Regions from separate parts of the Rhizobium sp. BK181 genome, predicted to be linked through region 2. Evidence: predicted binding sites of a transcription regulator. Region 2 holds the regulator's gene; each other region holds the start of a gene.
What was found. The regulator LexA, encoded in region 2, represses DNA repair genes until DNA is damaged. The targets are predictions, from matches to a motif close to TGTTCNNNNTGTGTTCNG.
Positions count from the first base shown of each region.

Region 1: a site for LexA is predicted at 7,747-7,764, ahead of recA (recombinase RecA). Genes of this name have one in related genera too.
Region 3: a site for LexA is predicted at 3,643-3,660, ahead of FHT77_RS09615 (ATP-dependent helicase). Genes of this name have one in related genera too.

Region 1 is NZ_JACHZA010000015.1:75,038-85,046, forward strand. Features, by position in the region: gene FHT77_RS24735 (hypothetical protein) at 1-76, opposite strand, end outside; gene FHT77_RS24740 (NADP-dependent isocitrate dehydrogenase) at 263-1,474, shown strand; gene FHT77_RS24745 (GNAT family N-acetyltransferase) at 1,557-2,003, shown strand; gene FHT77_RS24750 (glutathione S-transferase family protein) at 2,106-2,726, shown strand; gene FHT77_RS24755 (GyrI-like domain-containing protein) at 2,728-3,579, opposite strand; gene alaS (alanine--tRNA ligase) at 3,715-6,375, opposite strand; gene recA (recombinase RecA) at 6,532-7,620, opposite strand; gene FHT77_RS24770 (carbohydrate kinase family protein) at 7,861-8,805, shown strand; gene FHT77_RS24775 (pseudouridine-5'-phosphate glycosidase) at 8,834-9,760, shown strand; gene cckA (cell cycle histidine kinase CckA) at 9,791-10,009, opposite strand, start outside.
Region 2 is NZ_JACHZA010000011.1:50,783-60,791, reverse strand. Features, by position in the region: gene lpxD (UDP-3-O-(3-hydroxymyristoyl)glucosamine N-acyltransferase) at 1-86, shown strand, start outside; gene fabZ (3-hydroxyacyl-ACP dehydratase FabZ) at 79-546, shown strand; gene lpxA (acyl-ACP--UDP-N-acetylglucosamine O-acyltransferase) at 543-1,361, shown strand; gene FHT77_RS21720 (LpxI family protein) at 1,365-2,246, shown strand; gene lpxB (lipid-A-disaccharide synthase) at 2,243-3,424, shown strand; gene gltA (citrate synthase) at 3,455-4,744, opposite strand; gene FHT77_RS31515 (hypothetical protein) at 4,935-5,156, opposite strand; gene FHT77_RS21705 (ComEC/Rec2 family competence protein) at 5,155-7,491, shown strand; gene lexA (transcriptional repressor LexA) at 7,472-8,188, opposite strand; gene FHT77_RS21695 (VOC family protein) at 8,389-9,273, shown strand; gene kdsA (3-deoxy-8-phosphooctulonate synthase) at 9,270-10,009, shown strand, end outside.
Region 3 is NZ_JACHZA010000002.1:452,421-462,429, forward strand. Features, by position in the region: gene FHT77_RS09605 (DUF488 domain-containing protein) at 1-354, shown strand, start outside; gene FHT77_RS09610 (hypothetical protein) at 443-790, shown strand; gene FHT77_RS09615 (ATP-dependent helicase) at 1,111-3,600, opposite strand; gene FHT77_RS09620 (efflux RND transporter periplasmic adaptor subunit) at 4,012-5,184, shown strand; gene FHT77_RS09625 (efflux RND transporter permease subunit) at 5,181-8,336, shown strand; gene FHT77_RS09630 (flagellin) at 8,585-9,580, shown strand; gene FHT77_RS09635 (OmpA family protein) at 9,775-10,009, shown strand, end outside.

The DNA.
Region 1 (10,009 bases), on a different contig from region 2:
GCGCCGTAACGTCGGCGGCGAACATCGGCGAGGCTGAACCGAGCAGGACCGCTAAGGCAAGGGAAGTCTTCTTCATGACGAGCATCCGGGCAATGGTTTTGCGCCGGAGACTAGCCATTTTCCTCCGCTTGGCAATGGCCGCAAAAACACCGTCCCCTTCTGCTTCCGGCTTTGCACTCCCGGCCCACAATGCTATAGCGCTCGGGATTTCATATCACCCACCCGGGACGCCCGTCCCTCCAAGCTTAAACGAGGCAGATACATGAAGAAGATCAAGGTCGCCAATCCCGTCGCCGATCTCGACGGCGATGAAATGACTCGCATCATTTGGCAGCTCATCAAGGATAAGCTGATCCATCCGTATCTCGACCTCGAAATCGACTATTTCGACCTTTCCGTCGAAAACCGCGACGCCACCAATGACCAGGTGACGATCGACGCCGCCAACGCCATCAAGAAGCATGGCGTCGGCATCAAGTGCGCGACGATCACGCCTGATGAAGATCGCGTCAAGGAATTCAACCTCAAGCAGATGTGGAAGAGCCCGAACGGCACGATCCGCAACATCCTCGGTGGCGTTATCTTCCGCGAGCCGATCATCTGCCAGAACGTTCCGCGCCTCGTTCCGGGCTGGACCAAGCCGATCGTTGTCGGCCGTCACGCGTTCGGCGACCAGTACCGCGCCACCGACTTCAAATTCCCGGGCAAGGGCAAGCTGACGATCAAGTTCGTCGGTGAAGACGGTCAGGTCATCGAAAAGGAAGTCTTCGACGCCCCCGGCGCCGGCGTTGCCATGGCCATGTACAACCTCGACGAGTCGATCCGCGAATTCGCCCGCGCCTCGATGATGTACGGCCTGATGCGCAAGTGGCCGGTCTACCTGTCGACCAAGAACACCATTCTCAAGGCCTATGACGGCCGCTTCAAGGACATCTTCGAAGAAGTCTACCAGACCGAATTCAAGGCGAAGTTCGACGAAATCGGCATCACCTACGAGCACCGCCTGATCGACGACATGGTTGCTTCCGCTCTGAAGTGGTCTGGTGGCTACGTCTGGGCCTGCAAGAACTACGACGGCGACGTCCAGTCCGACACGGTTGCCCAGGGCTTCGGCTCGCTCGGCCTGATGACCTCGGTTCTGCTGACGCCGGATGGCAAGACCGTCGAAGCTGAAGCTGCGCACGGCACGGTGACGCGTCACTACCGCCAGCATCAGAAGGGCCAGGAAACCTCGACGAACTCGATCGCCTCGATCTTCGCCTGGACCCGCGGCCTCGCGCATCGCGCCAAGCTGGACGACAACGCCGAACTCGCAAAGTTCGCGGCAACGCTCGAAAAGGTCTGCGTCGACACCGTTGAAGCCGGCTTCATGACCAAGGACCTGGCGCTGCTCATCGGTCCCGATCAGCCTTGGCTCTCGACCACCGCCTTCCTCGACAAGATCGACGAGAACCTGCAGAAGGCGATGGCATAAGCCAGACGCAAATATCAGAATGGACGGCGGGGATTTCCCCGCCGTTTTCGTTTCAGGACAACATAACAAGGGAACAACTGGAATGACCGCGACTATCAGACCACTTCAGCCTTCCGAGCGCGCGGCATGGGAACCGCTGTGGCTTGCCTACCAGCGCTTCTACGAAGTCGTCATTCCCGACGAGACGACCGACCTGACATGGAGCCGGTTCCACGACCCTGCCGAGGACATGCATGCGCTCGGCGCATTCGATCCCGAGGGAAAACTTGTCGGCATCGTCCATGCCATCTTCCATCGCTCGACCTGGTTGCCGAAATGGACGTGCTATCTTCAGGACCTCTACGTGGAAGGCGATCAGCGCGGCCTCGGCACCGGTGCTGCCTTGATCGATGCGGTCGCCGACCTTGCGCGGGAAAATGGCGCCGGGCGGCTCTACTGGATGACGCATGAAACCAACGCGACCGCGCGAAAGCTTTACGACCGCATCGCCGCGCGCTCCGGCTTCATCCAGTATCGCAAGGCTCTCTGATCAAACCGGAAGACTTTGCTTCAACCAGCACTGTCCTATTTCCCGGCAGTGGATAGCTGCGTCGAGGGGGACCGACGAAAACCGAACAGGAGGAGGAATTGAATGGCTGAGGAACTGATACTCTACACGAACCCCATGTCACGCGGCCGCATCGCCCGCTGGATGCTGGAGGAGACCGGCGCTCCCTATGAAACCAAGATCATCGGTTTCGACGGCGGAATGAAGTCGCCGGAATATCTCGCCGTCAACCCGATGGGAAAAGTGCCCGCGATCCGCCACGGCAAGACCGTTGTCACCGAATGCGCCGCGATCTGCGCCTATCTCGCCGACACCTTCCCGGAAGCGGGGCTTGCCCCGAAACCGGATGAGCGCGGCAACTACTATCGCTGGATGTTCTTTGCAGCCGGGCCGCTCGAAGCCGCAGCGACCAACAAGGCGCTGGGCTTCGATACGCCCGCCGACAAGAGCCGCATGGCTGGTTACGGCAGCTTCTCGGATGTCATGAACACGTTGGAGAAGGCCGTCGGTGCCTCGACCTACATAGCAGGCAATCGCTTCACTGCGGCCGACGTCTATGTCGGCTCGCATATCGGCTGGGGCATGAGCTTCGGCACGATCGAGAAGCGCCAGGCTTTCGTCGATTACTTCGGCCGCCTGATGGAACGTCCCGGCTACAAGCGGGCGTCAGAAATAGACGACGCTTCCATGAAGGCAGCCGAATAAGCTAGCAAAGCGGCATGTAGATGTCGGTCAGAAGTTCGGTCGGCGGTACATCGCGAGGGTTGTTCAGATAATCCTCGAACATCAGACTGTCGCGCAGCTGCCGACCGGAAGCGGGCAACCACTCCGCATAAAGCCACTGGTAAGCCTTGTGCATGTCGGCATAAGGCCCCTTGTGACGCAGGACGGCATACTCGCCGCCATCAAGCATCTGGGCCTGCAGCGGCGGCGCGATGGCAATCTCGCCGTCAGTGCTCACGCACGCGATGGAGCGCAGCTTGTCGGCGGGCACGATATCGGGATCGTCGAAGTACACACCGATCATCCGCATCGTTGGCTTCGCCAATCCGCGGACATGCAGGGTGCCGAACAGCGTCTCGAATGCCTGGCCGATCTGCATGTAGGAGCCGAGGTGCGGTACGCCAATCAACTGAATTGGCTCAATCTTGCGTATGGTAACATCAAACATCGCTGCGATCTTTCCGTTAGGTGAAGGTTCAAACGCTGTGTGACTACCCTTCGTCCGGTATTGCGCCGGCGGCATGCCGTAGACCGACTTGAAAATGCGGTTGAATGACTGGAGGTTGGGATAGCCTGATCGCTTTGCAATTTCCCCAACTGGAAGATGCGTACCGACGATATCGCCTGCGGCACGATGCAACCGCAACCGCTTTACGGTCGCGGCAAGCGTCTCGCCGTGAATGGCACGGTAGACCCGATGCCAGTGATAGCTCGACATGCAGGCGATCACTGCAAGCTTGTCCATATCCAGTTCTTCGTCGAGGTGATTGTGGATATGGGCGGATACCCGGCGAAGCCGAGCTTCATAGAGCGTCCAAGCCGTTGCGCCATTCATGTCAGAACCTCTTGCAAACCGATCGGCCACACAGAACCATAGCGTGATTTGACAAATCCTGCGGACTTCGACGACCACGCAAAGAAAAAGGCGGGATCAACCCGCCTTTCCAAAACTCGAAGGAACTCGGTACGCTCAGCTTGCGAGCGCGAGCGCCACGGCTTCGATCGCCTCATCGGCCTTCGCGCCGTCGGGCCCACCGGCCTGCGCCATGTCGGGACGGCCGCCGCCGCCCTTTCCACCCAAAGCCGCCGACGCGATGCGGACGAGATCGACAGCGCTGAAACGGCCAGTCAAGTCAGGCGTGACGGCGACAACGGCGCTTGCCTTGCCATCGTCGGATACGCCGATCAGAGCAACGACGCCGGAGCCGAGGCTTGCCTTGCCGTCGTCGGCGAGCCCCTTGAGATCCTTCGGATCCACGCCCGAGATCGCCTTGCCAAGGAATTTCACGCCGCCGACTTCACGCACAGCGTCATCGGAGCCGCCCTGCCCGCCGCCCATGGCAAGCTTGCGCTTGGCGTCCGCCAATTCCTTTTCGAGCTTGCGGCGCTCGTCCATCAGCGCCTCGACGCGCGACAGAACCTCGCCCGGCTGGACCTTGAGCGCGCCGGCAAGCGCCTTCACGCGTTCGTCCTGCTCGGCAAGATAGGCACGCGCCGGCTCGCCGGTCACCGCTTCGAGGCGGCGCACGCCGGAGCTCACCGCGCTGTCGCCGAGAATGCGCACAAGGCCGATGTCACCGGTCGCTGACACATGCGTACCGCCGCAGAGCTCGACCGAGTAGGCCTTGCCCGCCTTGGCGCCATGCAGCCCGCGGCCCATCGAGACCACGCGCACTTCCTCGCCGTACTTCTCGCCGAACAGCGCCATCGCACCTTCAGCGATCGCGTCGTCGACGCTCATCAGGCGCGTCGTGACAGGCGAATTCTGCAGGATGATCTCGTTGGCCATGTCCTCGACGCGCTTCAGCTCTTCCGCCGTCATCGGCTTCGGATGCGAGACGTCGAAACGAAGGCGTTCCGGCGCAACCAGCGAGCCCTTCTGCGCCACGTGCGTGCCGAGAACCTCGCGCAGCGCTTCATGCAGCAGGTGGGTCGCCGAGTGGTTGGCGCGGATGCGCGAACGACGGGCGTGATCGACGGTCATGGCAACCGCGTCGCCGGCCTTGACGCTGCCCTCGATGACGGTGCCGGTGTGGACGAAAAGGCCCTCGCCGCGCTTCTGTGTGTCGGAAATCTCGATCTTCGCTGTGTCGGAGGAGATGATGCCGGCATCACCCATCTGGCCGCCGGATTCTCCGTAGAACGGCGTCTGGTTGACGACGATCTGCACCTTGTCGCCCTTGGCGGCCGCATCGACGGTAACACCGTCCTTGACGATTGCCTGTACCACGCCTTCAGCCGTCTCGGTGTCATAGCCGAGGAATTCGGTTGCCCCGTGCTTGTCGCGCAGCTCGAACCAGATGGTTTCCGTAGCCTTGTCGCCGGAGCCGGCCCAATGCGAACGAGCCTCCGCCTTCTGGCGCTCCATGGCATCGGTAAAGCCGGCGAGATCGACGCTGATTTCGCGAGCGCGCAGCGCATCCTGCGTCAGGTCGAGCGGGAAGCCGTAGGTGTCGTAGAGCTTGAAGGCGGTCTCGCCGTCCAACATGTCGCCCTTGCCGAGCGTTGTCGTCGCGTCGGAGAGCAGCGACAGGCCGCGCTTCAGCGTCGTGCGGAACTTGGTTTCCTCAAGCTTCAGCGTCTCGGTGATCAGCGCTTCGGCGCGCACGAGTTCCGGATAGGCTCGACCCATCTGCTGGATCAGCGTCGGCAGGAGTTTCCACATCAGCGGCTCGCGGGCGCCGAGCAGTTCGGCATGACGCATGGCGCGGCGCATGATGCGACGCAGGACGTAACCGCGGCCTTCGGCCGAGGGCAGCACGCCGTCGGCGATCAGGAAGGCAGACGAGCGCAGGTGGTCGGCGATGACGCGGTGGCTGGCGCGCTGCTCGCCTTCGGCCTTGACGCCGGTCGCCTCTTCCGAGGCCTCGATCAGGGCGCGGAAAAGATCGATATCGTAGTTGTCATGCTTGCCCTGCAGCACTGCAGCGACGCGCTCAAGTCCCATACCGGTGTCGATCGACGGGCGCGGGAGATCCACGCGCTCTTCTTTCGTGACCTGCTCGTACTGCATGAAAACGAGGTTCCAGATCTCGATGAAGCGGTCACCATCTTCCTCCGGCGAGCCGGGAGGACCGCCCCAGATATGATCGCCGTGGTCATAGAAGATTTCTGAGCATGGCCCGCACGGGCCGGTATCGCCCATCGCCCAGAAATTGTCGCTGGTAGGGATGCGGATGATCTTGTCGTCGGACAGGCCGGCGATCTTCTTCCAGAGATTAAAGGCTTCGTCGTCCGTGTGATAGACGGTGACCAGGAGGCGCTTGGCGTCGATGGCGAATTCCTTGGTGATCAGGTTCCAGGCAAGTTCGATTGCCCGCTCCTTGAAGTAATCGCCGAAGGAGAAGTTCCCAAGCATCTCGAAGAAGGTGTGATGGCGTGCAGTGTAGCCGACGTTATCAAGGTCGTTATGCTTGCCGCCGGCGCGGACGCACTTTTGCGCCGTCGAGGCGGTTTTGTACGGCCGCTGCTCCAAGCCGGTAAAAACGTTCTTGAACTGCACCATGCCGGCATTGGTGAACATCAGCGTCGGATCGTTTCGCGGCACCAACGGGCTCGACGGAACGATTTCGTGGCCGTTCTTCTTGAAGTAGTCGAGGAAGGTCGACCGGATATCATTCACACCGCTCATGCTATGCCCTTCAATGCTGCCGGGAGGCAGGTCAAAACTTAAATCCAGTGGCTTTTATCGCTCGCCTTAACCACTGTCCAGCAGACAAACAAAACCGGCCGCATTCTCATCGAGGAATGCGGCCGGTTTTGAACTTCTGGCAACCGTCAGGCAGAATTAGCCGTCTGCAGCCTCGTCACCGTCATTTGCATCAGGACCACCATTCTGCAGGAAGCGGTCGGCAATCAAACCGGCATTCTGACGAAGCGCGGTCTCGATCTCGCGCAGGAGATCCGGATTGTCGCGCAGAAACAGCTTCGCATTTTCGCGGCCCTGGCCGAGACGCTGACTGTTGTAGGAGAACCAGGCGCCCGACTTCTCGACGATACCCGCCTTGACACCGAGGTCGACGAGCTCGCCGGTCTTCGAAACACCCTCACCATACATGATGTCGAATTCGACCTGCTTGAACGGAGGCGCCATCTTGTTCTTGACGACCTTGACGCGGGTCTGGTTGCCAATCACCTCTTCGCGCTCCTTGACCGCGCCAATGCGGCGGATGTCGAGGCGAACGGACGCATAGAACTTCAGCGCGTTACCGCCAGTCGTCGTTTCCGGCGAGCCGAACATGACGCCGATCTTCATGCGGATCTGGTTGATAAAGATAACCATGGTGTTCGACTTCGAGATCGAAGCCGTCAGCTTGCGCAGTGCCTGGCTCATCAGACGAGCCTGGAGGCCCGGCAGATTGTCGCCCATCTCGCCTTCGATTTCCGCCCGCGGCGTCAGCGCAGCGACGGAGTCGACAACGAGAACGTCGACGGCACCAGAACGGACCAGAGTGTCGGTGATCTCGAGCGCCTGCTCGCCCGTATCCGGCTGCGAAATGAGGAGGTTTTGCAGATCGACGCCGAGCTTGCGGGCGTAGACCGGATCAAGCGCGTGCTCTGCATCGACAAAGGCGCAGATGCCGCCCTTCTTCTGCGATTCCGCAATCGTCTGCAGCGCCAGCGTCGTCTTGCCCGAACTCTCGGGTCCGTAAATTTCAATGATACGACCCTTCGGAAGGCCGCCGATGCCGAGCGCGATATCCAACCCGAGAGAACCCGTCGAAACCGTTTCGATCTCGACGACATTCTCGTTCGAGCCGAGCTTCATGATTGAGCCCTTGCCGAACGACCGCTCGATCTGTGAGAGTGCCGCTTCAAGTGCCTTGCTTTTGTCCACCGATTTGTCCTCTACAAGCCGCAATGTATTCTGTGACATTCGATCCACCTTTAGGTTATTGAAGCCGCTCAAGCAATGTCGCCGCCAATGCGGATTTTGTACCGCATTTGTTCTCATTGCGCAAGCCGCCTTCAAATGACTGAAAGAAAAAGGTAAAACGGCCTGTGTTCTGCATTTGTTTTAGTGATGGAAAGCAACAGCTTAGAGATAGGGCGCTACCGGCCAGCCGGGTAGCGGCAGCGGGACGATTCGCATCTTCCGACCTTGCGGGACAATGAGATGAAACAGAAGATTCTGGTCCTTGGCGGAGCTCATATCGACAGGCGCGGACGCATTTCCGGCGACACCGTTGCCGGTGCCAGCAATCCAGGCTCATGGTTTGAGGAGCCAGGCGGCGGCGGCTTCAATGCCGCACGCAATCTGGCGCGATTGGGGTTCGAGGTGACCATGATTTCGCCCCGCGGCGGCGATCCGATCGGTGAGATGGTGAGCGAGGCAGCCGATTTTGCGGGCGTTCACGACCGCCCCTTTGTTTTTCTCGACCGGAAGACGCCGAGCTACACCGCAATCATCGAGAACGACGGAAACCTGGTGATTGCGCTTGCCGACATGGATCTCTATCGCATGTTCGTGCCGCGCCGGTTGTCGATCCGCGCTGTCCGCGAGACCTTTGCCGCGACTGATTTCATCCTCTTTGATGCCAACCTGCCTGCAGAAACGCTGGCATCGATCGTCGAGCGCGCCAAGCCTCTCGGCAAGCCGGTGGGCGCGATCGCGATCTCGCCGGCGAAGGCCGTCAAGCTGAAACCATGCATCCACGGAATCGACTATCTATTCCTCAATGAAGCCGAGGCCGCCGCGCTCACCGGCGAACGGCCAAACGACCCGGCCCACTGGCCGTCACTGTTGAGTGACATCGGTCTGCGCGGAGGCGTCGTCACGCGCGGCCAACGCGAGCTGATCGCGTTTGCAGGTCGCCGTGTTGTTGCCCTGCAGCCCGTAAATCTCGAGGGCGTCGCCGATGTCACCGGCGCCGGCGACTCGCTTGCAGCAGGCGTCATATCAGGGCTTATGCGCGGAATGCCCTTGGCCGATGCCGTGCGCGAGGGTGCAGCCGCGGCAGCCCTGACTGTGCAGTCCCCACACGCGGTCAATGAAAATCTTTCTCCGGATTTGGTGAGGGAGACACTTGCCCTTGTTCCGCCAGCGAGAATTTTGCATTGAAGCCACTACCGACGAAATGGAAGAGACAATGACGAAACCGATCTCCCCCCTCCTGCCGATCGCCTACTCCAAGGAAGTCGCAAGCGCCAAGCAGCGCGGCGCGCCGATCGTTGCTCTCGAATCGACCATCATCACCCATGGCATGCCCTACCCCGGCAATATCGAGATGGCGCGCAGCGTCGAGGCGCTCATACGCGAACAGGGTGCGGTTCCGGCTACCATCGCAGTCATCCACGGCACGCTGCATATCGGCCTAGAGTCCGATCAGTTGGAGCAACTGGCGCAGGCGAAGGACGTCCTCAAGGTTTCGCGCGCCGATCTTGCCTTCGCGATTGCCGAGCGCCGTCACGGTGCGACGACTGTTGCAGCCACGATGATCGCCGCGGAACGCGCCGGCATCAAGGTTTTCGCCACCGGTGGCATTGGTGGCGTCCATCGCGGGGCGGAAGAAAGCTTCGACATCTCCGCTGACCTCGAAGAACTCGGCCGCACCGGCGTCATCGTCGTTTGCGCCGGCGCCAAGGCAATCCTCGATATTCCGAAAACTCTGGAAGTGCTGGAAACCGCTGGCGTGCCTGTGGTCACCTATGAAAGCGAGGAATTCCCGGCCTTCTGGTCGCGCGCTTCTGGTTTGCGCAGCCCGTTGACGCTGAACAGCCCGGCGGCCATCGCCAACTTCCAGACGGTGCGCGAGCAACTTGGCATCGACGGCGGCATGCTGATTGCCAACCCGGTGCCGGAGGCAGACGAGATCCCCCGCGAGGAAATGGAAATCTACATCGAGCGCGCGCTCGACAGCGCCGAGCGCGACGAAATCACCGGCAAGGAAGTGACGCCTTACCTGCTCAGCACGATCTTTGACCTGACCGACGGCCAGAGCCTGAAGACCAACATCGCGCTCGTTGAGAACAATGCGCGACTGGCAGCAGAAATTGCCGTCGCGCTAGCCGGTTGATTGTTTGAAGGAGGGGCGCCAAGGCGCCCCTTAGCTGTCAAGCGTTTCCTTGACGACGACGGCAAGCTGCTTGAGGGAGAACGGCTTCGGCAGAAAGCCGAACTTCGAATCCGGCGGCAGGTTGCGCGCAAACGCATCCTCGGCATAACCCGAAACGAAAATGAACTTCAGGTCCGGATAATTCTTGCGCAGTTCGCGCAGCAGCGATGGACCATCCATCTCCGGCATCACGACATCCGAAACGACGAT
Region 2 (10,009 bases):
GTCCCATCAACGATTTTCTGCGAGAGACCGCAGCGATTTTGGCCCGGTCGACCGGCAGCAAGAAAACGGGAGAAAAGAATGACTGAAGAAGCAAAGACTTCGCTCTCTTCGGCAGACATCATGGAGATCATGAAGCTGCTGCCGCATCGTTATCCGTTCCTGCTGGTGGATAGGATCATCGATATCGACGGTGACGAGTCCGCGATCGGCATCAAGAACGTGACCGCAAACGAACCGCATTTTACCGGTCACTTTCCGGAGTCTCCGATCATGCCGGGTGTCCTGCTCATCGAGGGTATGGCACAGACAGCCGGTGCGATCTGCGCCAAGAAGCAGGGGGAGACCGGGAACTTGGTCTACTTCATGACGATTGACAACGCGCGCTTCCGCAAGCCGGTCGTTCCCGGCGACCGCGTCGAATATCACGTGAAGAAACAGAAGCAGCGCGGTAATATCTGGAAGTTCCACTGCGATGCGAAGGTTGATGGCGCGCTCGTCGCCGAAGCCGACATCGGGGCGATGATCGTTCGCAAGGATCAGGCATGAGTAGGATAGCAGCCAGCGCCAAGATTCACGCCATGGCGGTCGTCGAAGACGGCGCTGTGATCGGCGAGAACGTCAAGATCGGTCCCTTTTGTTACGTTGGACCGAATGTCACGCTGGGTGATAACGTAGAGTTGCTTGCGCATTCCGTCGTATCGGGCCGCACGACGCTCGGCAGCGGGTGCCGCATTTTCCCAATGGCCGTGATCGGCGGGGATCCTCAGAGCGTTCATCACGGTGGCGAAGAAACGACCTTGACGGTCGGCGACAACTGCACCTTCCGCGAAGGTGTCACGGTCAATACGGGTACCGCTGATTTCGGTAGCCAGACGATTGTGGGCAACAACAACCTGTTCCTGGCGAATTCGCATATCGCCCATGATTGCCGGGTTGGAAGCAACGTCATCATGTCCAACAACGTCATGCTTGCCGGCCACGTAACGATCGAGGATCGCGTCATTCTCGGTGGCGGCTGCGCCGTGCATCAGTTCACGCGCGTCGGTCGACAGGCATTTGTAGGTGGGCTTTCAGCGGTTAGCTACGACGTCATCCCTTATGGGATGCTGAATGGCAATCCGGGCCTTTTGAGCGGCTTGAATGTCGTCGGTATGACCCGCGCCGGCATTGACCGCGCGACGATTCACACAGTGCGCCGGGCCTATAAGGCGATCTTCGAAGGCGATAATTCGATCCGAGACAATGCCGCCGCACTCCGCGACGAGTATGCTGGTTGCGAGCAAGTCATTCAAATTCTTGATTTCATCGCTGCCGAAAGCGACCGCGCTCTTTCATCTCCGACCAGGGGACAGAAAGGGTGATGCTTGGCTCTCGCGGGTGACATGGCAAAAGGCCGCTTGGCAATCATCGCAGGCAGCGGTCTTCTGCCGTCCTATGTTGCTACGGCCGCGCGCCAGGCAGGTGAAGATCCCTTCATTATCGCGCTGAAAGATGAAGCGGACCGCTCCTGGGATGGCTTTGATCACGCGGTGATCGGCGTCGGTGACTTCGCTGCTCTCAGTCGGATATTCGCGAGCAACGGCGTAGATCGAGTCGTCATGTCGGGAGGCGTGCGCCGGCGTCCGGAGTGGCGTGAGGTCCGCCCGACGCTGAAAACGATCGTGAAATTGCCGTCGACGGTCCGCACGCTGCTCGCTGGTGGCGACGATGCCGTATTGCGCATGGTCATTACCTTGATCGAGGGGAACGGACGCCGCGTCGTCGGCGCGCATGAGATCGCACCACACCTCCTTGCGACCGTCGGTCCGTTGGGCGCAGTGCGACCGGGACCTGATGATCGAAGAGATATCGCGCGCGCCGCGGAAGCGGCCGATGCGCTTGGCAGGCTGGATGTCGGGCAAGGGGCGGTTTCAGTTGGCGGCCGCATTGTTGCGCTCGAGGGCGTCGAAGGCACGGACAGCATGCTGGACCGTATCGCTGACCTGCGATCAGCCGGGCGCATTTCTGCGCGTCGCCGCGGCGTACTCGTCAAACTCTGCAAACCTCAGCAAGATATCCGTGCGGATCTGCCATCGATCGGCATTTCGACGATCGAGAACCTGAAAAGGGCGGGCCTGGCGGGCGTTGCTGTCGAGGCGGGTCGCTCGCTCATCCTGGAGCGTGACGCTGTCATCAAGGCTGCGGATGAGGCCGGTATTTTCGTGTGCGGACTGGATAGAGGTTTGCCATCCTGGGGGCTAGCGTGAGCGATGCGTCGCTAAAAGTTGCCATCGTTGTTGGAGAGGTCTCGGGTGACCTTCTGGGGGCGGATCTGATCGCCGCCCTGAAACGACAGTTTCCGGGCGGTGTAGATCTCGTCGGCGTTGGCGGCGAGGGGCTCGAGACGCAGGGCCTGCGCTCGTTTTTCGATTTTTCTGAACTGCAAGTGATGGGCATCACACAAGTACTGTCGACGTTGCCAAGGCTCGTCCGGCGTATTGGCGAGACGGCGTCGGCAATCATCGCGGCAAAACCCGATGTGCTCGTAATCGTCGACAGTCCGGATTTCACGCATAGGGTTGCAAAGCGGGTCCGCACGGCGCTGCCCGGCTTGCCTGTTGTCAATTATGTTTGCCCGAGTGTTTGGGCATGGAAGGAATATCGCGCACAGCGCATGCTCGCCTATGTCGATCATGTGCTCGCTGTCTTGCCGTTCGAGCCTGAGGTGATGCGCAAGCTGGGCGGGCCGCCGACGACCTATGTTGGCCACCGTTTGACGGCCGACCCAAACTTGTTGGACGCCCGACGCCAGCGTGCGCAGACCAAGCCACGGACACGGGCCGACCGCAAGACAGTGATGTTGCTGCCAGGCTCGCGCTCAAGCGAGATTATCAAGCTGCTGCCCCACTTTGGCGACGCCGTCACCGAGTTGGTGGCGCGCAACGGTGAGATGCGTTTCGTCTTGCCGACGATGCCGCGCCGCGAGGCTATGATCCGTGAGTTCGTCAAGGACTGGACGACCAAGCCGGAGATCGTGACCGGCGCCGAGGCGAAGTGGCAGGCGTTCACCGAAGCGGATGCCGCCATGGCGGCGTCTGGGACAGTCGTGCTTGAGCTGGCGCTGACCGGCGTCCCGTGTGTTTCGGCCTACAAGACGGACTGGATCATCAAGCTCATGACCAGCAAGATCAAAACCTGGAGCGCGGCCCTTCCGAACCTGATCGCCGACTACGCCGTTGTGCCTGAGTATATCAACGACGTGGTGCGAGGCGGCAGCTTTGCGCGCTGGATGGAGAAGCTGTCGGTGGACACCTTGCCACGGCAGGCGATGATGGAAGGGTTTGACGTTCTCTGGCAGAGAATGCAGACCGAAAAGCCGCCGGGGGAACATGCGGCCGAAATCGTCCTCGATGTCCTTCAAAAGAAAAAGCCCGGCCATTCCTGACCGGGCTTCTTTGCAATCTGTGATCGCTGATTAGCGCTTGGAAACAGGCACGTAATCGCGTTGCGGCTCACCGACATAGAGCTGACGCGGGCGACCGATGCGCTGTTCCGGATCCTCGATCATTTCGTTCCACTGGGCAATCCAGCCGACCGTACGGGCGAGAGCAAACAGCACGGTGAACATGGTCGTGGGGAAGCCCAGAGCCTTCAGCGTGATGCCGGAGTAGAAGTCGATGTTCGGATAGAGCTTCTTCTCGATGAAGTACTCGTCAGTCAGTGCAATGCGCTCGAGTTCCATCGCCACTTCGAGCAGCGGATCGTCCTTGACGCCCAGCTCGCCGAGAACTTCATGCGTCGTCTTCTGCATGATCTTGGCGCGCGGATCGTAGTTCTTGTAGACGCGGTGACCGAAGCCCATCAGGCGGAACGGATCGTTCTTGTCCTTGGCGCGGGCGATGTATTCCGGAATGCGGTCAACGGTGCCGATCTCGGTCAGCATGTTCAGCGCTGCTTCGTTGGCGCCGCCGTGCGCCGGGCCCCAGAGGCATGCAATGCCGGCTGCGATGCAGGCAAACGGATTCGCGCCCGACGAGCCGGCAAGGCGAACGGTCGAGGTCGAGGCGTTCTGCTCGTGGTCGGCGTGCAGGATGAAGATGCGGTCCATTGCTCGCGAGAGCACCGGATTAACGACATATTCCTCACAGGGAACTGCAAAGCACATGCGCAGGAAGTTCGAGGCGTAGTCGAGATCGTTCTTCGGGTAAACGAAGGGCTGGCCGATGTGATACTTGTAGGCCATGGCGGCGAGTGTCGGCATCTTGGCGATCATGCGCAGGCTTGCCACCATGCGCTGATGCGGATCCGTGATGTCGGTCGAGTCATGGTAGAAGGCGGACAGCGCGCCGACACAGCCGCACATGACAGCCATCGGATGCGCATCGCGGCGGAAGCCCGTAAAGAACCGGCTCATCTGTTCATGCACCATCGTGTGATGCGTGACGCGATAGTCGAAATCCTTCTTCTGGGCAGCGGTCGGCAGTTCGCCGTAGAGAAGCAGATAGCAGACTTCGAGGAAGTCACCGTGCTCGGCAAGCTGTTCGATCGGATAGCCGCGATGCAATAGCACACCGGCGTCGCCGTCGATGTAGGTGATTTTCGATTCACAGGATGCGGTCGAGGTGAAACCAGGATCGTAAGTGAAGGAAGCCGTGTTCTTATAGAGGGCGCCGATATCGATGACATCAGGACCGATCGTGCCGCTCTTGACGGCGAGATCGACTGATTTGTCACCGATTTTCAGTGTTGCGCTTTGTTCCGTCATTCTGATCCTCCAAACTGGCGGGTGGCGCCATAAAAGCGCCATAGGGTTAAGCGTCGTCGATGATTGCTATATGATCGCGCGCCTAATGCCAAGTTACCGTGATGCCATTTTGTGCATTGCAGTATCAACTTTTGGGCACTGCTGCGATGAGCCCTGCGCATAGCAGAAGCCGATGATAATCCTTGGCTTTTCAGCGTTCAGATTTTCCTTCAGATTTCAATCGATTATTATTGCCTGACGCCTCGATAGCTTGCATTGTGGTTGCAAGGGCGGCTGTTTTTTGGCGCAAATGCATGCCGGGGTTGAAGCCATTTGAAGTAACGAAGGCCGCGCCTGCCGCGGATGCTTCCGCGCGTGCAGCGGAGCGGTCTCTCCTGTTGAATCGATCGGCCGCCAAGCTGTTGCCGGCCATGCGCACGCAGTCCTCCATCGCGTGGCCGACACGGATCAAAGCTGCGACACGGGACTGGGCTTCATGGCTCCAAGGTTCCGCGACAGCGGAGATGGAACATGGACGGTTGTTTCTGTTCTCGCCGGTCTTCCTCGGAGCCGGCGCCGTCCTCTGGTTCGAACTCGCAAGTGACCCTCCCACGACGCGCTTGATGGCATGGGTTGTTGTGTTGGCACTTGTTGCAATGGCGGCGGGCCAAGGGCGTCCGTTTGTCCGGAGTTCAGCACTGGCCGGCTTGCTTTGCGTCGCGGGAATGCTTTCGGCCCAATACGAAACGCGGAGCAGGGCGACCGTCATACTGGATACGCCCGTCACCACAACGATCACTGGTCGGGTCGAGCGTCGGGAGGGGGATGGCGCGGGTCGTTGGCGCTATATCGTCTCCATTTCCGGCACCCAGTCGCCTCAGATTAGGCGGCCGCTAGACCGGGTTTCAGTCGTCGCGCGTGGGCAGAAAGAACCGTTCGAAATCGGGGAGTGGTTGACGGGACGGGCACGATTGACCCCGCCTGCGGGACCGGCGCTGCCTGGGCTCAACGACTTCGCCTTCAGCGCCTATTTCGACGAGATTGGCGCGAACGGTTTCTTTTATGGTTCGCCAAGCGTTTCAATGCCGCCAGCGGTCGGCACACCATCGATTTCGGAGCGCGGAGCCAACTGGCTGGATGGTCTTCGAAGCGGAATTGGAGACCGCATCCGTGGAATCCTGCCGGGCGACACCGGCGCCTTTGCGGCGTCGCTTGTCACCGACGAGCGGCGCGCGATCTCGCGGGAAACCACCGACGCGCTGCGACAGGCGGGTCTGGCGCATATCGTGGCAATCTCCGGTCTCAACATGGCGCTCTCCGCGGGTATCTTCTTCGTCGGCCTACGCCAACTGCTGAGCCTGTTTCCATCCGTTACGCAGGCGTACCCGACCAAGAAGATTGCAGCTGCTGGCGCGCTCGTCGCCCTGACAGCCTATTACATGATCTCGGGCTTTGCGGTCTCGGCAGAGCGAGCCTTCATCATGATGGCAATCATGCTGGCCGCTGTATTCTTCGACAGGCCGTCAATCAGTCTACGCAACATTGCCCTATCGGCTTGGGTGATTCTGCTCTTGTCTCCATCCGAGGCGCTAGGCCCGAGCTTCCAGATGTCATTTGCGGCGACTCTTGCGCTGGTTGCCGGTTATGCGATGTGGTCGAAGCGAGCCGCGCGCGAACATCCCTTGCTGCAAGTCAGGGCAGTGAAGCCCGTAGTTTTTGTCGCACGCTTCTTTGCTGGCATCCTCCTTTCCTCAATGATCGGAGGCTTCTCGACCGCGCTCTTTGCAGTCGAACATTTCCATCGGCTCAGCGCTTATGGATTGCCCGCAAATCTCATGGCCATGCCGGTAATCTCCTTCGTGGTGATGCCTATGGGCATGTTCGCGATGCTGCTGACGCCGTTTGGCCTCGATGTCGTTCCCTGGAAAATCGCCGGGTTCGGGCTCGAAATTGTGATCGCCATTGCAAAGATGGTCTCGGGATGGGGCGGCAACGTCGATATCGGTCGATTGCCGGTTTGGTACTTTCCTGTCGCCGTCGCAGGCTTCCTCGTGCTTGCGCTTCTGCGCACCAGACTGCGGTACCTTGGCGCTGTTGCGATCGCGTTGGCAACTCTGTTCGTTGTGCTCGCGCCGTCCAGACCGGCGCCAGATTTCATCATTGCCGAGGATGGCGGTCTCGTCGCGATTGTCGACAATCAGGTTATTGCTTCCAACCGGACGCGCCCACCCGACTTCATTTTCGACCAATGGCGAAGGGCTCTGGTTGCGGAGCAAGCCCGGCCGCCGCTCCTGATAGAGGGTGTCAAACCGGTCCGCCGGCGAGACGGCGACGGCAAGCCTCGGAGGCTCTCGGCCGACGAATTGCATAACGCTCGCAACGCGTTGCGGCAGGTCGTTGCGAGAGGCGTTGAGAACCGTTTCGTCTGCCTGAAAGGCGCTTGGTGCACAGCGGCGCACGACAGCGGCTACGTTCTGACGATCGTCGAAGATCCCGCCTACGTCGGCGCTGCCTGCGACACCGCCGACATCGTCGTTACACCCGCTCGCCTGCGCGCAAGCGAATGCCGGTCAGGTGCATTGTTGTTCACGGGGGAAACCTTGCGCCGCTCGGGTGCGGCAGAGATACGAATAGACGAACAGGGAACGCCTGTCGTGACGACGGCCTACAAGACACTTGACCGGCCCTGGATGCGGCATCGGGCATACAATTGGCGAAGCGGCACCTTCGATGGAGAGCCGCCTGTCTTTAGTGATAGCGGCGAATGAGGCCGACCAGCTTGCCCTGAACCTTGACGCGATCGGGTCCGAAAATACGCGTTTCATAAGCCGGGTTCGCAGCTTCAAGCGCGATCGAAGCGCCCTTGCGGCGGAAGCGCTTGAGGGTTGCTTCCTCGTCATCGACAAGTGCGACAACAATATCGCCGGCGTTGGCGGTGCTGCCGTTGCGGATAATCACCGTATCGCCGTCGAAGATGCCGGCCTCGATCATCGAGTCACCCTTCACCTCGAGCGCATAATGCTCGCCTGGGCCAAGCATGTCGGCCGGAACCGTGATGTCGTGCGTATTGTTCTGGATTGCAGAAATTGGCACGCCTGCAGCGATCCGCCCCATAACAGGTACAGAGGCCGAATTGCCATTGTCCGCATGCGCGGCCGGCTTTGGCGGCGCGACCGGTTGAGGTTTGCCAAGGCTGCCCTCGATCACGCTCGGCGAGAAACCGCGGCGCGGCTGGAGACTGGGATTATATGCCTCTGGCAGCTTGATGACCTCCAGAGCGCGGGCTCGATTCGGCAGTCGGCGAATGAAGCCGCGTTCTTCCAGCGCCGTAATCAGGCGGTGGATGCCCGACTTCGACGCGAGATCGAGAGCGTCCTTCATTTCGTCGAAAGATGGGGGGACACCGGACTCCTTCATTCGTTCGTGAATGAAGAGAAGAAGCTCCTGTTGCTTGCGCGTCAGCATCGAAGTTGAACCCCAGAGTTGTGAAACAAAGCCAGAACAGACACTATATGTTCCATATGTGTTCTGCAAGTACCTAAATTTTCGTAAAACTTGCCTGCAACTTGTTCAGTTTTTGCGTCGCTTTTGAGTGAATGCGGAGAAGGGGGTTGCATTGTTCTCTTGCCCGGCGCACATCTTCGCAAATCCCCGGGGAGTTTGCCATGAGCGAAGCACATCCGCTGGACCACATTGTGCTGCCGGTGTCCAACATCAGGCTTGCGCGCGAGCGCCTCGGAATGCTGGGATTCACCGTCGCGCCAGATGCGCGGCACCCGTTCGGAACAGAGAACGCCTGTATCTTCTTCGCCGACGAAACTTATCTGGAGCCACTGGGCGTCGCCAGCCTTGAACTGCACGAGGCGTCGGCGAGGAAGGGCAACGTCTTCACCGCGCGTGACCGTGCCTTTCGGTTTCGATGCGGCGAGGATGGACTGTCCGCAGTGGTCTTCGCGACGGGGGACGCCGACCGCGACCACGCTAGATTCCTTGGGGAGAAGATCAACGGCGGTGAGATGCTGCAGTTCGAGCGGCCGATGAAGATGCCCGACGGCTCGGAAGCCACTGCTGCATTCAAACTCGCGTTCGCAGTTGACCTGCGCGCACCTGATTTCTTTTTTTTCACCTGCCAGAGGGTCAATCCGCTGCCTGCCGATCGAAGGGCACTGCAAGTGCACCCAAATGGCGTGGGCGGGATCGCGGAGATCGTTCTTGGCGCGCCGGACCCAAAGGCGTTTGGACCATTTGTGCGCGCGGCGGCGCACGGCCTGACGGTGATCAACGAGGCCTTTGGTGTAAGTGTTGCAACGCCCAACGCCAGGATCATCGTTCTGTCCCCCGATGGACTGGATGCCTACTTCGATATTTCTGCTCCCTCAGACGATCGCGGCCTTCGCGGCGTTGCCGTTGTTTTCAAGGTCGGTGATCTCGCCGTGACAGAAGCGCATTTGGCTGCTAACGGGATGACCTACACGCGCAAGAACAATCGAATTCTGGTGAAGGCAGCGCCCGGGCAGGGTGCGCTCTTCGCCTTCGAGGAGAAACGATGAGCCAGACAAATTCCGAAGTCGCGGTCGGCGAAGGCGCCGGCCGCGTCACCTTTTCGAATACCGGCAAGCTGTCGCTGATTGCCGGACCGTGTCAGATGGAGAGCCGCGAACATGCGTTCATGGTCGCCGGTGTATTGAAGGAGCTTTGCGACAAGCTTGGTCTCGGCCTTGTCTACAAGTCCTCCTTTGACAAGGCGAACCGGACATCGCTCTCCGCCCAGCGCGGCATCGGCCTTGATAAGGCGCTGGAGGTTTTTTCCGACCTCAAGAAGGAATACGGTTTTCCTGTCCTGACCGACATCCATACCGAGGAGCAGTGCACCGAGGTGGCGACGGTCGTCGACGTCCTGCAGATCCCGGCCTTTCTCAGTCGCCAGACAGACCTGCTGGTCGCAGCCGCCAAAACCGGTCGCACAATCAACGTCAAGAAGGGCCAGTTCCTTGCCCCTTGGGACATGAAGAATGTCTTGAACAAGCTCAATTCCAGCGGCAACCCGAATATCCTGCTTTGCGAGCGCGGCGCTTCCTTCGGCTACAACACGCTGGTCTCCGATATGCGCTCGCTGCCGATCATGGCGGCGATGGGCGCCCCTGTTGTTTTCGACGCCACCCATTCGGTGCAGCAGCCCGGAGGGCAGGGTGGTTCCAGCGGCGGCCAGCGCGAATTCGTGGAGACGCTGGCGCGCGCGGCCGTTGCCGTCGGTGTCGCCGGTGTGTTCGTCGAAACGCACGAAGA
Region 3 (10,009 bases), on a different contig from region 2:
GGTGTGCGGATCGGCACTGTTCGCCGGCCGCCGCGTGGCGTGCCGAAAGAAGAGTTTGCCAGCCGCAACTATTATGACGTCTGGCTGCCAATCCTTTCACCGAGCCAGGTGCTTGTCACCGAAGCGAAGGCGGCAACCACCGACGCCGAGTGGACGGCCTTCGTGCGCAGCTTCACCAAGGAAATGAAAGTGCCGGAGGCGAGCCATGTGCTCGACCTGCTGGCGACGCTTTCCCATGCCAGTCATTTTTCGATCGGCTGCTACTGTGAGAGCGAAAGCAGATGCCATCGAAGCGTCTTGCGACGCCTGCTTGAAGAGCGGGGCGCAAGGTTTGCGGCTGAAGCCTGCGCCTAGTGTCCATAGGATCTGCGGCGAGCCGTGGTCTTGCCGAGTCCGGGAATCTCTGCCTTTCTTTACCGAAGGATAACCCGGAGCCCAAGCCATGACCGAGCCCGGTCCAGAAGAGAAGATCGACGCGACGTTCCGCAACGGCTCGCTGACGGCAGCCGGCATCATCCTCGGCTTTTCCCTGAGCTTCGTCAGCCGCTGGGTCTCGAATCCAAACGATTGGAGCCGGATCGACATTCTGCCGATGCTGCTGCTGACAGTGGGTATTGCGTTGCAGGTCAAGGTTTTCGCCGATCTGCTCGCCCGGGATTCGCTGATTGCTGCCAAGTATGACCGGGCAAGGCGGTTGTTTCTGATCGGGATCGCGGTCGTCGCCGCCGGGATCGGGCTGGCATTGCTCAACGACATATTGGGGCTGGGTTCGATGCCGATCCTGGGGTGAGCGGGCGTCATGCCCGCTCTGCGAATTCGGACTTCCTCGCTGCCGCGGCAAGTGCCGCGTTCATGCACCCTCGATGTCAGGTCCCGAGAATGATGTGGTTGCAGGCAAAGGCGATGGTTGGACTGCTCAAGACGGCAATCATGAGCGAGGCTGCGATCAGAGATAGCGAATAACGTTTCATCTGCGTCCTCCTACTCTCCCGCGATCAGTGCGCGCGGGAGCGCGCAGTATGCGGGACGCGCCGCCGCAAACGAAGTCACGAATGGGTGAGGCCCGGATTCCGGAGAGAGCAAGGTTTTACGAAACGCACAATCCTCGCTTTACGAAACCCGGTCGACAAACCCATCCAAGACCCGCTTCTGCCCGGCACGGTCGAACTCGATCGTCAGCTTGTTGCCCTCGATCTCGACGATGTTGCCGTTGCCGAATTTCAAGTGGAAGACGCGGTCGCCGGTCTTGAATTTCGACGGCTCCGTGGCGGTTGATTTCGCCACCAGTTCGCCATCGATGGTGCGACCTCGCGGGCCGCTTTCGCCGTAACCGATGCGTTCGACGGCGTGGCCCGAGCGGGTGCCCCAGTTGTCGCGGGTGGCGTCCGTCTTGTTCTGCTGGGCACGCTTCCACCCGGGCGTCGAATAAGAGGAACTAGCGAAGGGATCAGCTTTGTCGAAGCGCGACTGGCCGTAACCGCCGCCGCCGCGACCGTAGCCGCCATAGCTCTGTTCGGTTTCCGCAACCTCGACATGCGTTTCCGGCAATTCATCGAGGAATCGCGACGGTATGGTCGATTGCCAGAGGCCGTGGATGCGCCTGTTGGAGACAAACCAGATGTGGCAACGGTGCTTGGCGCGGGTGATGCCGACATAGGCAAGGCGGCGCTCCTCCTCGAGACCGGCGCGGCCGCTTTCGTCGAGCGAACGCTGGTGCGGGAACAAGCCTTCCTCCCAACCCGGCAGGAAGACGGTGTCGAATTCCAAACCTTTGGCGGAGTGCAGCGTCATGATCGAGACGGCGTCGAGGTTTTCGTTCTGCTCTGCGTCCATCACCAGCGCGACGTGCTCGAGGAAGCCGCGCATCGACTCGAAGCTTTCCATCGAGCGGATGAGTTCCTTGAGGTTTTCGAGACGGGTCGGCGCATCGGCTGACTTGTCGTTCTTCCACATGTCGGTGTAGCCCGACTCTTCGAGGATCTGCTCGGCAAGCTCGGTATGCGGCGTGCTCTCGAGCATCTCCTGCCAACGGCGGAATGATTGAACGACGTCGAAGAGGGCTTTGCGCGCTTTCGGCTTCAGTTCGTCAGTCTCGATCATGTCGGCTGCGGCTGCCAGCATCGGAATGTCGCGGGCCCGGGCATAATCGTGAAGCGCGCGCACGGTCGTATCGCCGAGGCCGCGCTTCGGGGTGTTGATGATGCGTTCGAAGGCAAGGTCGTCGGCAGGCTGGGCGACGAGGCGGAAATAGGCCATCGCATCGCGGATTTCGAGGCGCTCGTAGAACCGGGGGCCGCCGATGACGCGGTAGTTGAGGCCAAGCGTGACGAAGCGGTCTTCGAATTCGCGCATCTGGAACGAGGCGCGAACCAGGATTGCCATGTCGTTCAGCAGATGCCGCTTGCCGGTAGCGGCGCCACGCTGAAGCTGCTCGATCTCCTCGCCGATGGCGCGGGCCTCTTCCTCGGAATCCCACGAGGCGTGCACCTGCACCTTGATGTCCTCTGGATCTCTACGGTCGGTAAAAAGCGTCTTGCCGAGGCGGCCTTCGTTGTGGGCGATCAGGTGACCGGCGGCCCCGAGAATATGCGCCGTCGAGCGGTAATTGCGCTCGAGCTTGATGACCTTGGCGCCCGGAAAATCCTTCTCGAAGCGCAGGATGTTATCCACTTCGGCGCCGCGCCAACCGTAGATCGACTGGTCGTCGTCGCCGACGCAGCAGACATTTTGCGGCTCGCCCCTCGGGCGCTGAGCAAGCAGCCGCAGCCACATGTATTGGGCGGTGTTGGTGTCCTGGTACTCGTCGACGAGGATGTAGCGGAAGCGGCCGTGATATTCCTTGAGAAGATCGGGGTTCTTCCGGAAGATCGCAATCGGATGCATCAGGAGGTCGCCGAAGTCGCAGGCGTTCAGCGTAGACAGCCGCTGCTGGTAGGCAAAGTAGAGTTCGCGGCCCTTGCCATTGGCGAAGGCGCGGGCGTCGCCTTCCGGAATGTCCCCCGGTCCTAGGCCCTTGTTCTTCCAGGTGTCGATCATGCCGGCGAACTGCTTGGCAGGCCAGCGCTTGTCATCCAGGCCTTCTGCCTGGATCAGCTGCTTGATCAGGCGCACGACATCGTCGGTGTCGAGAATGGTAAAATCGGAGCGCAGTCCGACGAGTTCGGCATGGCGGCGCAGGAGCTTGACGCCGATCGAATGGAACGTGCCAAGCCAAGGCATGCCCTCGACGGCGCCGCCGACGAGAACGGCAATGCGCTCCTTCATCTCGCGTGCAGCCTTGTTGGTGAAGGTGACGGCAAGGATCTGCGAGGGAAATGCGCGGCCGGTGTTGAGGATATGGGCGATGCGCGTCGTCAGAACGCGCGTCTTGCCGGTGCCCGCGCCCGCAAGCACGAGAACCGGGCCTTCCAGCGTTTCGACGGCTTCGGTCTGCTCAGGGTTCAAGCCAGAAAGATAATCGGGGCGCTTGCCGCCATCGCGCGCAGCCATGGCGCGGGCGGCGAGCCCTCCGGCGGCGGGAGCGGCAGGAGCCGGCTGCTTGCGCGGCGCCTCATCCGGCTCTTCGTCGAAGAAGGGGATATCGTCGAAACTATTGCTCATGGCGCGTAATGTAGTGATTCGGGATGGAAAGGCCAGAAAAGATGTTCTGCTTTCATTCCCCTCAATGCCAGCTTTCCTCAGCTTACGCCGGGCATTCGAGAAAGCCGGCTCCGGGAACTGCCCGCATATGCGACAAGAGACAGCTGCGGTTGCGCGTAAGCATCGTCAATAAACGTTAGAAAACAAAACCGTCATTTGACGTTGAGAACGAAATTCTACAACACGGTCCAGAGGGTTGAGAGTTGCCACAACAGTAACTCAGTCTTGATATTACAATTCAGTAATGCGGGACCAATTCGCTTGCCGGTGGTCAGCAAAGGGACAATATTGTCGCAGACGCGCGGCAATTTGTCCTGCGAACGCCTCTTTCGATAGACCCTGGACTAGCCTCGAGTCCCTCTGGAGACGTGAATGCCATTTTGGAAGCAGTTTGTAGTTTGCGTTGTCGTAATTGCGGCCGGCTTTGCCGGATGGGTTTACTTTGTGCCTGGGGCCGGCGAGACGCTGCGTAAGGCCGGTTTTTCAGAGGTTTCAAAATTGGCGCCCAGCGAGGCTAGTTCGCAACCGGCCGCCGGCGGAGAGGGACAACGGCGGCGTGGCGGCGGCGGTGGCGGCGCCAATGCTCCGGTTCTCGTCGCCACTCAAGCTGTCGTCCGTGGTGTCGTCAATGATCGCTTGAGCGCCATCGGGACGGGAGATGCCATTCGTTCTGTGGTGGTCATGCCGCAGGCGAGCGGCACGATCCGCGAGATCCTGATCAAGTCGGGCGATAGGATCACCAAAGGGCAGGTTCTGGCAAAGCTGGACAGCGAAGAGCAAGTCATCGCTCGCGGCCAGGCCGATGTCGCATTGAAGAGCGCTGTCGAGAAATCCAGCCTCTACCACAACATCAAATCCAGCGTGTCGCGCATGGATGTTTTCGATGCCGAGATTGCGGAGCAGGGTGCACGCTTGCAGTTGCAGGCGGCCGAACTCAATCTTGAGCGCCGCAGCATCGTTGCGCCGATCGACGGCATTGTCGGCATCATCCCGGTCAACATCGGCGACAACGTTTCGACGACGACACCGGTCGCGACGCTCGACGACCGGACCGAAATCCTCGTCGACTACTGGGTGCCTGAACGCTTCGCCAACACCATAACAGTCGGTCAGCCGGTCGAGGCGACGTCGGTCGCCCGACCGGGACGCGTTTTTTCAGGTGTGGTCGAAGCAATCGACAACCGTATAGACGCCGCAAGTCGGACGATGCGCGTGCGGGCCCGGATCGACAACGCCTCCGACGAGTTGCGCGCGGGCATGTCCTTCAATGTCGGAATGAAATTCGGCGGCGACCGATATCCCGCGGTCGATCCGCTTTCTGTCCAGTGGGACTCGCAAGGGGCATTTGTTTGGCAGGTCGTCGATGGCAAGTCCGGCAAAGTGCGGGTCAGTATCGTGCAGCGCAATCCAGACTACATTCTCGTCAAGGCTGATCTGAAGGATGGCGACGCCATCGTTACCGAGGGCCTGCAGCGCGTCCGTGAAGGCGGGGCAGTGCGGGTTGCCGGCGAAGTCGCGTCGAATTTGGAGCCCGTCACGCAATGAACGTGATTGAAATGCAGGACAAGCCGGCTTCCGGCAAACAGACATTTACGGCGCTGTTCGTCCGGCGCCCCATCCTTGCGCTGGTTTTCAATGCCCTGATGATTGTCGCAGGCCTGGCAGCCTATGCCGGGATCGAAGTGCGCGAACTGCCTGATGTAGATCGGCCCGTCGTCACCGTTCGCACGACGTTCGACGGTGCCTCGCCGCAGACGATCGATCAGGAACTGACGAAGGTGATCGAGGGGGCGGCCGCGCGCGTCAGCGGCCTCAAGTCGATTTCCTCCAGCTCGCAGTTCGGCCAGAGCCGGGTGACGCTGGAATTCTCCGATTCCGTCGATCTCGCGGTTGCCGCAAACGATGTGCGCGATGCCATCGGTCGCATCGCCGATCGCCTGCCCGAAGAGGCGGATGCGCCACAGATTGTCAAGGCGGATTCGGATTCCCAGCCGATCATGCGCCTCGCAGTCACCTCGTCCAAACTCAACATGGACGATCTGACCCTTCTCGTCGAAAACCAGGTCATCGATCGCCTCGCTTCGGTCGACGGCGTTGCCGATGTCGAAACCTATGGCGACCAGGAGAAGGTGTTCCGCGTCGACGTCAACCAGAGCGAGCTTGCGAGCCGAGGACTGACCGTCGGGGATCTCACGAAGGCGCTGTCGAGCGCGGCTCTTGACGTGCCCGCAGGATCGCTCAAGAGCCCGACGCAGACGATCGTCGTGCGTGCGATGGCAAGCCTGCAGACACCGGAAGACTTCTCCAACGTCATCCTGCAGAACCACGTTCGCCTCGGCGATGTGGCGAACGTGACACTTGGGCCGCGCGACGGGCAGACGGCTCTGCGCTCCAACGGTGTCCCTGGCATCGGTCTCGGCATCATTCGCCAGGCGCAATCAAACACTCTAAACATCTCGAACGGCATCAAGGATGCTGTCGCCGAGCTCTCAAAGACGCTGCCTGAGGGCACGCGGATCGCCATCACCAGCGATGATGCCGTGTTCATCCAGGGCGCAATTCATGAGGTCGTGCTGGCACTGATCCTGGCCGCTGTGATCGTTACCGCCGTCATCTATCTCTTCCTCAGGGATTGGCGAGCAACGATCATTCCGGCGGTCAGCATGCCGGTGGCTTTGATCGGGACGCTGGCGGCTGTCTATCTCGTTGGCTTCTCGATCAACATCCTGACGCTGCTTGCGATCGTGCTGGCAACCGGTCTCGTTGTCGACGACGCCATTGTCGTTCTCGAAAACATCGTGCGCCGACGCTCGGAAGGCATGGGCCCAAGGGCGGCCGCCGTGCTTGGCACGCGCGAGGTATTCTTCGCCGTCATCGCGACGACCGCAACGCTTGCCGCGGTCTTCATACCTTTGTCCTTCCTCCCGGGGCAGGTGGGTGGGCTGTTCCGGGAATTCGGTTTCGTGCTGGCTTTCTCCGTCGGCCTTTCGTCGATCGTCGCCTTGACGTTGTGCCCAATGCTGGCCTCGCGGATATTGACCAAGGAGATGCTCGAAGATCACGGCCTCCTCGGACGTTTCGGCACATGGTTCGCCGATGCCTACCGTTGGTCGCTGCATGCCTGCCTGAATGCGCCGCTGATCGTCATCGTCGCTTGCCTGATTTTCGCGGGTGCGGCGGTCCTCGCGTTCCAGACGGTTCGAAGCGAGTTGACGCCGAATGAAGACCGGGCGCTGGTGATGATGCGCCTAACGACGCCGCAGGGTTCCAGTCTCGAATACACGCGCGACAAGATGCAGCTGGTCGAAGAGTATCTTAAGCCGCTCGTCGACAGCGGTGATATCAGCAACATCTTTTCCATCTCCGGGCAGGGCGGACAGGTCAACAGCGGCTTCATGGTGCTGACATTGGCGCCTTGGGGCGAGCGTCAACGTACGCAGGCGGAGATCGTGACAGACATCAATCGCACGGCTGCGAGGGTCCCGGCGCTCCGTGGCAACGCCATCCAGTCGAACAGCCTGCGCATTCGCGGCGCCGGCAACGGCCTGCAGATGGCTTTGGTCGGTAACGATCACGAGGCGCTGACGACCGCGGCTGCACAATTGGTCCTGGCGCTCGATGCTACAGGCCATTACGACACGCCGAGATTGACCAACGAGCCGACCCAGGCTCAGGTGTCGGTGACGATCGACCGTGAGCGCGCCTCCGATCTTGGGATCGACATTACCGGCCTTTCGACGGCCATGCAGTCGCTGCTTGAGGGGCGCTCGGTCGTCGACGTCTTCGTCAAGGGCGAAGCCTACCCGGTACTGCTCACCTCGAACACACGACCGCTGGACGACCCGACGGATCTCGAGAATGTGTTCCTCAAGACCGGTGATGGCAAGATTGTCCCGATGTCGGTGATTGCATCGCTGACGGAAAGCTCGGTCGCACCGCAGCTCAACCGCGAACAGCAACTTGCTTCGGTTGCGATCACTGCGGGCCTGAAGGGTGGCCTCTCGCTCGGAGACGCGGTCAAGGAGGCAACTGAAATCTCCAAGTCGATCCTGCCCGCTGGCGCTCGCCTTGTGCCTCTCGCGGAGGCCGCAACGCTTGAGGAAAACTCGAGTGGCATGGCGCTGACCTTCGGCTTTGCCATCGTTATTATTTTCCTGGTTCTGGCCGCGCAGTTCGAGAGCGTGTTGTCGTCGGTCATCATCATGTCAACCGTGCCGCTCGGGCTTGCATGCGCCGTGTTCGCGCTTGTTATCACCGGCTCCAGCCTCAACATCTACAGCCAGATTGGCCTTGTGTTGCTCGTCGGCGTAATGGCGAAGAACGGCATTCTCATCGTCGAGTTCGCGAACCAGCTGCGGGATCGCGGCGAGGAGGTGCGTGCGGCGATCGAAAAGGCATGTGCGTTGCGGCTGCGACCTGTGATGATGACCATGATCGCAACGATCCTTGGCGGTGTACCACTGGTCTTCGCGCATGGCGCCGGCGCGGAAGCGCGCATTGCCCTCGGCTGGGTGATTGTCGGCGGCCTCGGTTTTGCGACGCTGGTGACGCTGTACATTACCCCGGTGGCTTACTTGCTCATCGCGCGCTTTGCGAAGCCGCATGCTCACGAAGAGGAGCGGCTACACGAAGAAATGGCGCACGCCTCTCGTCCGCGCCCTGCCGCCAAGGCAGGACGGCTTCAGGCGGCCGAGTGAACGCAGCGCGCCTTCAGCGCGTAAAATCCTGCGAGTTATAGCTTATAAAAAGTTGTAGAATTGGATGAATTTCCTCTCAATTTTAGATATTTTTTAAGCATGAGCGGTAATCATTCCCACAGAAGCCGATAGGTCCTCCAGCGTTTTGAGAGGACCGCCCTGGCGCCTCGTTCAGGCGCTCCCGGACATGATCGTTCGCGGTACGGTTTGTTTGTATCAGTGCATTGTTGTGTTCGGAGTACAGTACCTTGAGCATTTATCGGCGCACTTCGGTGGATGCCGCGCTGTATGTATTGCGCGACATTGGTCGTGATATGACAAAGACCCAGAGGCAGGTTTCCACCGGCCTCAGAGTGGAAAAGGCGTCCGACAACGGTGCCTATTGGGCAATCAGTTCAACGCTGAAAACCGATCAGAAAGCCCAATCAGCCATTCGCGACGCTCTCGGCCTCGCTGCCGCGACGATGGGCACGGCTTACAATGCCGTCGACAACGCGATCGATCTGGTGAGCGAGATCAAGGCCAAGCTGGTCGCGGCGACCGAATCCGGCGTCGACAAGGACAAGATCAACACGGATATCGCCCACCTCAAGGATCAGCTGCGGTCGGTTGCGCAGTCTGCCGAGTTTAACGGTGATAACTGGGTTGCGATCGACGATTCAGCTGATCCCTCCAAACCAAGGGAGATCCCATCTTCCTTCATCCGCTATTCCGACGGGACGGTGAAGGTCGACATGCTGAGCTATGAGGTCGATCTTGCCCCAGTTGGGGCGACGACATCGAAGGATGCCCGCTACCTGATCGACGATCGGACAACGGGCTCCGGTGAATATGGCGCTCTTACCTCGCAGTATTTCGCGACCGAGGCGGGAGCCTCACAAAACTACGTGATGTTGAAGGGCGCGGGGAATACGGCCGGGCAGGTCGAAATTGGTGTTTCGAGCAGCACGACGCAGGCGCAGGTGAAAGAGATGATCACCGTCGTCGACATGATGCTGAACCAGATGACGACAGTGGGTTCGGCCTTCGGCGCGCTCGAGAAGCGCATCAGCATCCAGAGCGACTTCGCGCAGTCGTTGGATGATTCATACGCCCGCGGTATCAGCCGCCTGATCGATGCCGACATGGAGGAACAGTCAAGCCGGCTGCGTGCCCTTCAGACCCAAGAGCAGCTTGGCCTGCAGTCGCTGAACATCGCCAACGCCAGCTATGACACGGTTCGCCAGCTCTTCCAGAACTTCTGACCGGTCGTCTTGCGATACAACCGTCGCCCGGAATCCGACGGGCGACGCGGCCACTTGGCTCATCGCTGTTGCTTGCGATCCGCAGTAGTTGTGTAATTTGCCCAATTTCCAGTGTCTGAAAGCGTCGGTTTCATCTTGTTGCCGCAATCCTTAATACTGGTCGCATCAACACCGAACTGGAGATCCGCCTGTCCATGATCAAGAAATTCATACTTTTGGCCGTTGCTGCAACTTACCTTAGCGCCTGCACCACGACCGACCCCTATACGGGCGAACAGAAGATGTCGAACACGTCGGGCGGCGCGCTGCTCGGTGCCGGTGTTGGCGCGCTTGCCGGCCTGGCAGTCGGCGGCTCGCCGGTCGGACGTCGCAATGCCGCGCTGATCGGCGCCGGCGTAGGCGCGCTCGCAGGTGGCGCGATCGGCAACT